DNA from 2 places in the Fusibacter sp. QWL-12 genome. Region 2 is predicted to be linked to the other one. Evidence: predicted binding sites of a transcription regulator. Region 2 holds the regulator's gene; the other holds the start of a gene.
The links. Region 2 encodes HrcA, which represses chaperone genes, less so after heat shock. Its sites were predicted from a motif close to TGTTAGCACTCNNNNNNNNNGAGTGCTAACA; they were not measured.
Positions count from the first base shown of each region.

Region 1: a site for HrcA is predicted at 4,646-4,676, ahead of htpG (molecular chaperone HtpG). Genes of this name have one in related genera too.

Region 1 is NZ_CM178745.1:2,649,262-2,655,313, reverse strand. It holds gene AC4PID_RS12790 (PD-(D/E)XK nuclease family protein) at 1-1,441, opposite strand, end outside; gene AC4PID_RS12785 (TIGR01906 family membrane protein) at 1,569-2,264, shown strand; gene AC4PID_RS12780 (GGDEF domain-containing protein) at 2,367-3,512, opposite strand; gene AC4PID_RS12775 (CBS domain-containing protein) at 3,907-4,533, opposite strand; gene htpG (molecular chaperone HtpG) at 4,752-6,052, shown strand, end outside.
Region 2 is NZ_CM178745.1:3,580,416-3,586,467, forward strand. It holds gene hemW (radical SAM family heme chaperone HemW) at 1-685, shown strand, start outside; gene hrcA (heat-inducible transcriptional repressor HrcA) at 908-1,933, shown strand; gene grpE (nucleotide exchange factor GrpE) at 1,952-2,527, shown strand; gene dnaK (molecular chaperone DnaK) at 2,554-4,365, shown strand; gene dnaJ (molecular chaperone DnaJ) at 4,434-5,624, shown strand; gene prmA (50S ribosomal protein L11 methyltransferase) at 5,778-6,052, shown strand, end outside.

The DNA of each region.
Region 1 (6,052 bases), 930 kb from region 2:
CTTCATTTGAAAGGCCATTATCGTTAAACGTAGTGACGAAATTTTCAAGTAATACCGGTACTTTTAAATCCACCAGCATTTGATAAATCGCTTCTATCGCAACTCTCACACCAATTTTGCCATGCCTTAAATTAACATAATGAATCTGATCGAGTGCTTTAACGATTGGATTTAATTTTATATGATCTTCTTCAAGTAATTGATTTAACTTTTGTCTTGAAAATCCATTTTCTAATACAAAGATCTCAAATTCTGCAATATTAAGCGGGTTTGAGTCGATAAAACCCGTTTTCACCAGAGCTAAAACCGTTTCTTTATTTAAGCCTACTGAAAACAGTTTAATATAGGTTTTTATCAATTGAACCAGTGGATGATTTGAAACACCCACTTTTTCATCGATAAAAAATGGGATGCCCATTTCTTTAAATGTGCGTTTAATATAACCTGAGTAAGCGGATAGGTTGTTTGTAATGAGTATAATATCATTCCAATTGTAGTCGTGCTCTCTTACTAGCTCTAAAATTTTAGACCCACAATAGGTCACTTCCCCCAATTGGTGATCCGAGGCAAAGATGCATGCCGTATCAACATCTATAGCTTTTACCTGATAGGGATAAGCTTGCAAATTCTCTGCGATGTGCATGATATCTGAATTAGGTATTTCTCTATTCAATCCTTCGAGCTTAAACCTACCAGACTCTTTTTTTGTGAGTCTTTGGAAGGACAAGTTGGTGTGATCAAATAATGCTGTTGTTAGTTTTCCATCTGAGCAAAGTGTAACCGATACTTCCTCTGCAGGTTCTGCCATAGCCTTAATTACTGCAAGCTCTTGTAAAGTAAAGCTGTCAAATCCATCTAACCAAATAAGACTATTTGAAATCAGGTCAGATGAAGGAATCGCTTCAATAAATCTCTCAAACAAGTCTTCTTCGTCACTGTACTGATTTTCTTTATAGCTTTCTAATGCACTGTAAATGCTTGCAATGTCAGACAGCTTATGTGCCGTCATATTATTTCTTGGCATGTCTTTTATGTAGCCTTCTAAAAGTAAGGGAGAAACTCTATTTTGCTTCAACTCTTTTATCGTTTCAGAAAATTTTTCAATAAATCCGAACTTAGTAAAAGCTTTTCGATAGACACTTAATTGGCTTTGATTTTCGAAAAAAAGTTTTCTCAGCAGCATTTGTTTGCCAATATCGGATAATGTCACCTCATCCGTTGCATTGACTACCTTGTGAGCTAATCTTTTAAAGCTTACGATTTCAAGACCGATAAATCCTTCTGACTGTATCTGACCAATCAATTGCTTCTCAGCTTCAAGAGTAAATTGCTCTGGTACAATCAGAATTGTTTTTTTATTGGTTTGCATGGCTTTCGCAATTTCTGAATAAACTTGGTAGGTCTTTCCTGATTTTGCTTTACCGAAAATTATCCTTAACATGAAATCCTCCTGAAACCGCTTAATTACTCTATTTTACCACCATTTATCAAAGACTTCAAGAAAGCGACTCCCGTCTATACAGATGATTCAGACCGTTGTATAATGATAAAAAGAAATGGAGGCAGCTATGAAATTTTTACGTCATCTCAGCATAATAATAATTGGCATTGTACTTGTATTAGATGCATTTTTACTCCCCTTTCAGTTCTTAGCATTTGACGAAGGGTATTACTATGATTTATTTAAATCACTTAATGTGCATCAAGTGATTGGCATAGATGAGACAAGCTTAGAAGAAGTCACACATGCACTGGTTGCTTATATCGATAACGGAAGTGGCGATGTCACACTACAGGTTCCTGTAAATGGTGTGAGCACACAGTTCTATAATGATAAAGAGATCATTCATCTCTCTGATATTCAGAAACTCGTCTCACTTGGCAGACAGTTTTTAATCGGGATGAACCTTTTAATGCTCATCGGATTTTTCATACTTTGGTGGCAAAACAAAGAAAATAACCGCGCCTTTTTCCAGATGATTTTAAAGCCCTTTAAGCTTAGCTTTTTCCTAACTATTTTTACCTTAGCAGGACTTTATGCACTCTATTTTGTGGATTTTGACTGGGCATTTACTAAGTTTCACGAAATTTTCTTTACAAATGACCTCTGGCTACTAGATCCAAGAACCGATCGACTGATTATGCTCATGCCAATTGAATTCTTTACCACCTTTGTGGTCAAATGGCTAACCAATGTTGGCATCGTTTTGGCTGGTTACTGCTTCCTTGGTTTTTTTGCAGCGCGTCGTTTAGAAAACCGATAATGCGTTAAGATATTACCACAAGCGAGTTTGTGGCTTTAAAAAAAGAGAGTTCAGTTTAAAGCAACTGAACTCTCTTTATTTTTTGAAACTCATTAAGAATTTCTATTCTATCTTCTTCTTTTTCTTTTTGAAGTACATGTGCTGATCGACCTCATGAATAACTTCACTGTAGTTGACAGTCTCATAGCCAGCATAAAAGTACTCCCCTGAGGAAATCTTATAATGAATCATCTGATCTGAGTTTTCCAGCTTATAGACGAAAATCAAATCGTCTAAATCTTTTTTCAAATGCTTCATTTTATCTTTCCCTGGTGAAAAGACACAGAACTCATCTCCACCATATCTGAACAAAAGTTCATCAGGTCCAATCATGTTTTTTAATATGGCTACAAAATCCGCCAGCAACTTATCCCCTGTCATATGACCATATAAATCATTCACATGCTTAAAATCATCTAAATCGATAAAAGTTAACGTGAATGGCTGCTTTCGAAACAAGTGTGATGCAATTTGATCTTCAAAGTAAGCGCGATTGTATGCGCCAGTCATACGATCAAAAATCAAGAGATCATTAATTGCTTTTGAGCTACTTTTCATCAACATACTAGTTTGTGTGTACAAAATAGATATTAACGCAATTGCTAGGCCAACTTCATTATACGCATTTGACAGTAAATATATAACGACAAATGCAATTGTATAATAAGTTACCAATTGAAAGTATGCCAGTGGGTTAAAAAAACGATAGGCACTTTTATCCCCGCTGTGATAGATAGCGGTTGTGGTCATTAAAACGTTAAGGATGACAAGCCCATAAAACATACTCCATATTAAAACCGCAGTGATGACGGTTAGTTCAAATGACAAAAATCGTAAAATATATGCGGTAAATGCCGCTAGTACAATATGAGAAGTAATCCCATAGAGTAGTTTTATATTAAAAATACGTTCATTTGCATTATCTCTAAAAACTGAAATCAATCGATAAATCAAGTTGTATATGATAATGGCGATGTAAACCATTACTAATTCGTGTCGTACCAATGCGAATGTCACGATTGGCATCGTGATTGTTGCCTTGTTAGATCCACCGTAACTTATGTATCCTACTTCTGCAAAAATCAAAGCTATTAAAACGATTAGATAGCTCACGTCAACGGTAAATAAATCTCTTGATAAAGCAATTGCAAACAAGATAGCTGCTGATACAGTTAATACGCTCATATAGGACTTAAATACTTTACCCAATTCCTCACCTCGTAAAATCACTACTATTTCATTATACATCACTGAGTCAAAATATCCATACACACAATAAATAATGAGTCTAAAGTCCTATATAATATTGTTATTTTTTATCAATATTCACATTAGTTATTTTGTTGTTTTATGTATACCAATCTCGTCTCGCTATCACTCTTAATGCTGATAGATACATAAAACAAATATGAATAATACATATCTTCAGGCATCGAGTCTTCAGATTTTACCGCAATCGAGATTGTGGCTAAAAAAAGAGAAGTTGAAAATCTACCACAATTAGATTTAAAACTTCTCGATTTATTACGTCTCACTGTTATTTAATTATACGATACCAATTTCTTGCTTCATATCTGGATTATATTGGCATAAACAAACAAGTTTATTTCATATACTCTCTTACTTTGAAACCTTTTTCTTCAAGTTTTTTCACAATTTTATCGATATCAGCTCCTTCTAAACGGATTGAAATCTCTTGGATGCCCATAACTTCAGTATCCAACAATGCGATATTTGTAATATTGCCGCCATTTTTTGAAATCGTTTCAGCAATCTTAGTTAATACACCTTTGAAATCATCTGTAAGAATCGAAATTTTCGGATCGTGAAGGCCATAAATCTTAGTAAGTATTCCAAATAAAGCATTTTGTGTAACGATGCCTAAAAACTCTTCTCCATCTCCAACGACAGGAATAAAGCGTAGTTTATCTTTGAAAAAGATTTCAGCAGCTTCTTCAATTAGTAAATCTGGTGTTACTGGTGCTACCTTATTATGAATAAAATCAGATACTGGTTTTTCTAAAAAAGCATGTAAATCGGATTGATCTGATTTAAAAAACATATCATAAATGAATTGTTTGGATAAAAAGCCAATAAACTTTTTACTTTCTGTTACTGGCAAAGATAAAAAACCATTTTCCTCAATTAATTCAATCGCCTTCTTAGCTGAATCAGATGGCTTTAAAACAGTCAATTCCTTTACTGGTGTCATTATTGCCCTAACTCTCATATAAATTCCCCTTTCATCAAGTTGATGTTGTGTCAATATTATATTTATTCCCAAACTATTTATACCATAACAATTATATCATTAAATTAATAAAAAAAATAGTTGCCACATTTATTAGCACTCTTTTCTATCGAGTGCTAAAATTGTATTGACATTTTTATATGAGCGTTTTATCATTAATTTGGAAAGTTTATTTAGTTTACAAAGGAGTGAGTAATATGTCAAAAGAAAAAGGTTCTCTTTCCATACACAGTGAAAATATTTTTCCGATTATTAAGAAGTGGCTCTATTCTGATCACGATATTTTTGTAAGAGAGTTAATTTCTAATGCAAGTGATGCGATTACTAAGCTAAAGCAGCTTGCTTCAATGAATGAGATTAGCCTTTCGACGTCTGCTAACTATAAAATCGATGTCATTTTAGATGAAGCTGCAAAAACGATTACATTCTCAGATAATGGGATTGGTATGACGGATGAAGAAATAAAAAAATACATCAATCAAATCGCTTTTTCTGGTGCTGAAGATTTTATAGCACAGTATAAAGACAAATCAGACAAAGATCAGATTATAGGTCATTTCGGTTTAGGTTTCTACTCTGCATTTATGGTAGCAGAACGTGTGGAAATTCATACATTATCCTATAAAGAGGGTGCAAAGCCTGCTCTATGGAGATGCGATGGCGGCACTGAGTTTGAACTCGAAGCGGGAACACGTCAAGATAGAGGTACTGAAATTACACTTTACGTTGGTGAAGAAGGCCTCAGTTTCTTAAATGAATACACACTTAAAAGTACCATAAAAAAATACTGTTCATTTATGCCTTATGAAATATTCTTAACCGTAGTAGGCAAAGAACCTGAAAAAGATAAAGATGGTAATGTCATCATCGAAGAACCTCAAGCGCTCAACACAACGCAACCCCTATATGCCAAATCACCATCTGAGTGTACTGACGACGACTACAAAGCATTTTATAGAAATACCTTTAACGATTTTAAAGAACCATTATTCTGGATTCATTTAAATATGGACTATCCTTTCAATCTTAAAGGGATCCTCTATTTTCCAAAATTAAATACCGAGTTTGATACCATCGAAGGTCAAATTAAACTGTATAATTCTCAAGTATTTGTTGCAGATAATATCAAGGAAGTTATACCTGAGTTTTTACTACTTCTTAAAGGTGTCATTGATTGCCCAGACTTACCGTTAAACGTTTCTAGAAGCTTCTTACAAAACGACGGTTTCGTAAAGAAGATTTCAAATTACATTAGTAAAAAGGTCGCTGATAAACTTGTCGGCTTATATAAAACTGAAAAAGAAACATTTGAAGGATTTTGGGAAGACATTAGTCCTTTCATAAAATTTGGTGGCCTAAAAGATGAGAAATTTTACGATTTGGTTAAAGATATTTATCTTTATAAGACGCTAGATAACACATTTAAAACGTTAGACGAATACCTGGAAAGCATCAAGGAAAAACATGAAAATAAAGTCTTTTATGTGTCCGATCCAAT
Region 2 (6,052 bases):
TGGCATTGATAATATCAGCTTAGATCTAATGTTTGGTCTTCCTGACCAATCCATTGAGGACATAAAAAAGGCAGTTGAACTGGTTAAAACGCTTTCTCCTAAGCATGTCTCTGCTTACTCTTTGAAATTAGAAGAGGGGACACCTTTATATGAAAAATATGTTAATGGAAAAGTTGAACTTCCTGATGATGAAGTTGAAAGAGAGATGTATCATACTTTAGAAAGTGAGCTTGCAAGCATAGGTTTAATGCAATACGAAATCAGCAATTTCTCAGTACCAGGATATGAATCCAAGCACAACCTAACCTATTGGAAAAACAAACCTTATTTAGGACTGGGACTTTCATCGCATTCAAAAGTTGGACATAAAAGATTTGCAAATTCGTCGGTAATGTCGAGTTATATAGAGCAGTGGCAAGTCATGCAGCCCAAATATACCGAAGAGTCCCTTTTAGATGAGAAAGAAGAGCTTTTCGAAACCATTATTCTCGGTTTAAGGCTAAATGAGGGCATATCATTTGAAAAAATTAATGAGGCCTACAATATTGATTTTAAAGATCGGTATGCAGTTGCTTTGCATGAGCTTAAAGGATATGAGTTGGTATCCGAAACAGAGACGCACTTATCCTTAACAGCTAAAGGAAGAGATCTTTCAAATCTCGTATTTTTGAAGTTTATGGACTAGTTGACCTTATTTAAAGGTTATATAGATAAAGGTACCATTTCAGCCTGTATTTCAAGGGTTATCTTATACCCATTGAGAATACAGGCTTCTTCATTTGTGAATAGAGTGTAAATAGAGTTTAAAATGAAAAAAAGTCACTTGACAGATAAAAGGTGCTGCTGTAAAGTAAATATAGAATTAGCACTCGGTAATATTGAGTGCTAACAAAAGGCAGGTGAGTCAATGTTATCTGATAGACAGTTAAAAATACTTGAAGCCATTATAAGTGACTTTATTGATACGGCACAGCCTGTGGGCTCAAGAACAATTTCTAAGAAATACCCTCTCGGTATAAGTTCTGCAACGATTAGAAATGAAATGGCAGACCTAGAGGAGCTCGGTTATCTATTGCAGCCACATACTTCTGCAGGTAGAATTCCTTCAGATTTAGGTTATCGATTGTATGTTGATTATCTCGTTAGGGAAAACAGCATTTCGATAAGAGAAAAGGAAGTAATACAATCTCTATTGCTCAATAGAATTATTGAGGCAAGTGATATCGCGAAACAAGCGGTTAAATTACTTTCTGAGTTTACTAAATTAGTTGCAATTGTTTCGATTCCTAAATTTAATAAATGTAAATTAGCGAATCTTAAGCTTGTAAAGGTTTCTGATTCAAAGGTTCTATTGATTTTAGTTACAGATACAGGGATTGTAAAGAACATTCAGTTGGCTTTAACCAATACAGAGCAGTACATTCTAGATCGAATTTCAGATACTATGGTCGATCACTTAAGTGGTGAAACCATCGAAAATATCGATGTAAGAGCTATTTCTAAGATCAAAGAAAAATTAGCCGCTTTTGGTGGTATCGTTGATTACTTGATACCGATTTTGAGAGATGCACTTAAGGGATTAAATGGTACTGAGCTTTATGTAGATGGCGTTTCCCATTTATTATCCACCTATGAATTTTCAGATACAGAAAAAGCAAAATCAATATTTGAGTATTTAAAAAATGAAAGCCAATTGGTTGAGCTTTTAGATGAATTACCTGAAAATAAGCTTTCGATTAAAATTGGGAATGAAATTGGGATTGATGCACTTGACGACTGTAGTATCGTCGCATCTTCTTATCACGTTGATGGTAATAATGCCGGCAAGATACTTATCCTAGGACCTAAACGTATGGATTACGGTTCAGTGGTATCAACGGTTAATTATATTAGTAACACTTTGTCAGATGTTTTTTCAGGAATATACTTATAAGACTAGTTGGAGGAACTTATGGCAGGCAAGAAAATGAGTAAAAAAAAGGTAGATGATGAAATGAGCAAAAAGAAAAGTCATGAAGAAGAGGTCGTAAAAGACGAGGCTGCTGAAGCAACTCCAGAGGTTACAGAAGAAACAGGAGTGGATGAGCTAGCAAAATTGCAGGAAGAAATAGGACAATTAAACGATAAGTATTTAAGATTAAATGCTGAGTTTCAGAACTATCGTAAACGTGTTGAAAAAGAAAAAAGTGATATCTTTAAATTTGGAACAGAAAAACTCATGATTGAGATGCTTCCTATTATGGATAACTTTGAAAGAGCACTTCAAGCAAGTGCAGCTGAAAACATGGATAGTAAGGTTTTAGATGGCATCATCATGATAAAAAAATCACTTGATGAATTCTTTGACAGAAATGGTGTTAAAAAAATTGAAGCGTTGGGAATGCCTTTTGATCCAATTAAGCATCACGCAGTTATGACGGTTGAAGCTGAAGATGGTAAAGAAGACCATGTAACAGAGGTTTTCCAAGATGGGTATGAACTTAACGATAAAGTGATTCGACCAAGTATGGTTAAGGTATCACATTAATTTAAAAAATAAGGAGGATAAAATATATGGCTAAAATAATTGGTATCGACTTAGGTACAACAAACTCATGTGTATCAGTATTAGAAGGTGGAGAGGCAGTTGTAATCCCTAATGCAGAAGGTAATAGAACAACGCCATCTGTAGTTGCATTTACAAAAAATGGCGAAAGATTAGTTGGTGAAACTGCTAAAAGACAAGCAATCACAAACCCAGATCGTACCATCATCTCTATCAAAAGAGAAATGGGTACGGACCACAAAGTAAAAATCGATGACAAAACATATACACCACAAGAAATTTCAGCGATGATTCTTCAAAAATTAAAAGCAGATGCTGAAAGCTACCTTGGTGAAACTGTAACTGAAGCAGTAATCACTGTTCCTGCTTACTTTACAGATGCTCAAAGACAAGCTACAAAAGATGCTGGTAAAATTGCTGGTCTTGAAGTAAAAAGAATTATCAATGAGCCAACAGCGGCTTCATTATCATACGGTCTTGATAAAACGGATAAACAACACAAAATCATGGTATTTGACTTAGGTGGTGGTACATTCGACGTATCTATCCTTGAAATCGGTGATGGCGTGTTTGAAGTATTAGCAACAAATGGTAACAATCATTTAGGTGGCGATGACTTTGATAAAGTTGTAATGGATCACTTGGCTGAAACTTTCAAAGCAGAACACGGCGTTGATTTAAGACAAGATAAAATGGCACTTCAAAGACTTAAAGAAGCTGCTGAAAAAGCTAAAAAAGAGCTTTCAAGTACACAATCTACTAACATCAACTTACCATTTATCACTGCAACTGCTGAAGGTCCACTTCATATGAATTTAGATCTTACGAGAGCTAAGTTTGAACAATTAACAAAACATTTAGTAGATATGACCATGGAACCATCTAAAAAAGCGTTAAAAGATGCAGGTTTAAATCCTAGTGATATCGAGCAAGTTATCTTAGTAGGTGGTTCAACTAGAATCCCAGCAGTACAAGAAGCTGTAAAACGTTTCACTAGCAAAGACCCACATAAAGGTGTTAATCCTGATGAGTGTGTTGCACTTGGTGCGGCAATTCAAGGTGGTGTATTATCTGGTGATGTTAAAGACGTATTATTATTAGACGTTACGCCATTATCACTTGGTATCGAAACTTTAGGTGGCGTATTCACTAAGTTAATCGAAAGAAATACAACAATTCCTACTAAAAAATCTCAAGTGTTCTCTACAGCAGCTGATAATCAAACAGCAGTTGACATCCACGTATTACAAGGTGAACGTCAAATGGCGAATGATAACATCGCATTAGGTAGATTCCAATTAGATGGTATTCCACCTGCAAGAAGAGGATTACCACAAATCGAAGTAACATTTGACATCGATGCTAATGGTATCGTAAATGTAAGTGCGAAAGATTTAGGAACTGGTAAAACACAACACATTACAATCACTGCTTCAACTAACTTATCTGACTCAGATATCGAAGCAAAAGTAAAAGAAGCTGAGCTTCATGCTGAAGAAGATAAAAAACGTAAAGAGTTAATTGAAGAGAGAAATAAAGCTGACAACATGATCTATGAGATCGAAAAATCTTTGGATGAAATTGGCGATAAAGCATCAGATTCTGAAAAAGAAGATGTAAAAGCAAAAATTGAAGCATTAAAAGTAACCATGGCAACAGATGATGTTGAAGCAATTAAAAAAGATTTTGAAGCATTAACTAATGCATTCCAACCAATTGCTCAAAAGTTATACGCTCAAGAACAAGCAGGTGCACAACAAACGACTCAAGATGATGGTCAAGATAATGTTGACGAAGCAGACTACGAAGTGGTAGACTAAATTTCAGGACATGACAGTAATAAGGGCATCTAACGATGCCCTTCATCAATAGAAAGGCGGTTTGAGGTGTGAGCAACAAGAGCGATTATTATGAACTACTGGGAGTGGAACGAAATGCTGATGAAGCTCAGTTAAAAAGCGCTTATCGAAAACTCGCGATGAAATATCATCCAGATAGAAATCCTGATGATAAGGAAGCTGAAGCAAAATTTAAAGAAATCAACGAAGCGTATGAAGTCTTAAGTGATGCTGAAAAACGTCGACTTTATGATCAATTTGGTCATGCAGGTGTCAACCAAAATGGTGGTGCTGGTGCAGGATTTGGCGGATTTGAGGGCTTTGGTGGATTTGAGGATATTATCAACGAGATGTTCGGTGGTGGCTTTGGTTTCGGTTCTTCCTCGAGAGGTCGCAACAGTGCAAGAAAAGGTAAAGACATACGAGTAGACTTAACACTTGAGTTTGAAGAAGCTGCATTCGGTAAGAAGCAAACGATAGAATACCTAAGAACTGAAGAATGTGACGTGTGTCACGGTGCCGGAAATGAACCAGGTACAGATACACATAAATGTAGTGCTTGTAATGGTACGGGAGAGATTAGATATTCACAAAGATCTCTTTTTGGTGAGTCTATAAGCGTGAAACAATGCCCTACTTGTAAGGGGAAAGGTGAAACGTTTGATCAAGCCTGTCATCAATGTAAGGGGCATGGCATCATTAAGAAAAGATACACTAAAGAAATCGATATTCCAGCTGGTGTTTTTCATGGTGCACAAATGCAACTTAGAGGTGAAGGCGATCTAGGACAAAACGGTGGTCCAAGAGGCGATGTAATGATTGTTTTAAGGGTAAAACCACACAAATTCTTTACAAGAGATGGCAATGATATTTATTATGATCTTTGGATAACCTACCCTCAAGCGGTACTCGGTGCAGAAGTATTGGTTCCAACACTTGATGGTAAAGCTAAGTTTACTATCCCTGAAGGAACGCCTTCTGGAAAACAGTTCAAGTTAAAGGGAAAAGGCATTCCTGTCCTCAATGGCTATGGTAGAGGCGATCAATTCGTTAAAATTAATGTTGAGATTCCGACTAAGCTGACTAAAAAGCAAAAGGAAGCATTGATGCAATTTGATTCAGAACTATCTGGAATTAAAGCTTCTACTACAGAAACTGAAGAAAATCCAAAGCCAAACTCTAAAGGAAAAAAAGGAAACGATAAAAATTTTTTCGATAAGCTAAAAGACAATTTTAGCTAAGATAAGTTAAATCTACACAATCCTGCTATGCACTTGTTTGAAGTGATGGCAGGATTTTTTCACGATAGACGATAGAGTTGAATTATGATATATTATTTAGGATATCTTAGTATTTAAATAGGGTTTATTTTGAACATAAATAAGGAGTTAAGTATGAGCTGGTATGAAATTAATGTTAAAACCTCTGAAGCTGCCATAGATGCAGTTACAAACTTATTATATGGTTATGGTGCTACAGGCGTTATGATTAATAATCCTAATGATGAGGATTTTACGAATCAGGAAATGGGAAAATGGGATTATTATGATCCGCAGAATTTAGAACTTGATTTTGACGGTGTGTTAATTACTGGCTACTTTGATGATTGCAATATCGAAGAAGTGGCAAGTAATTTAAAAGAGAGCATAGAAAATTTGCTTGAATTTGA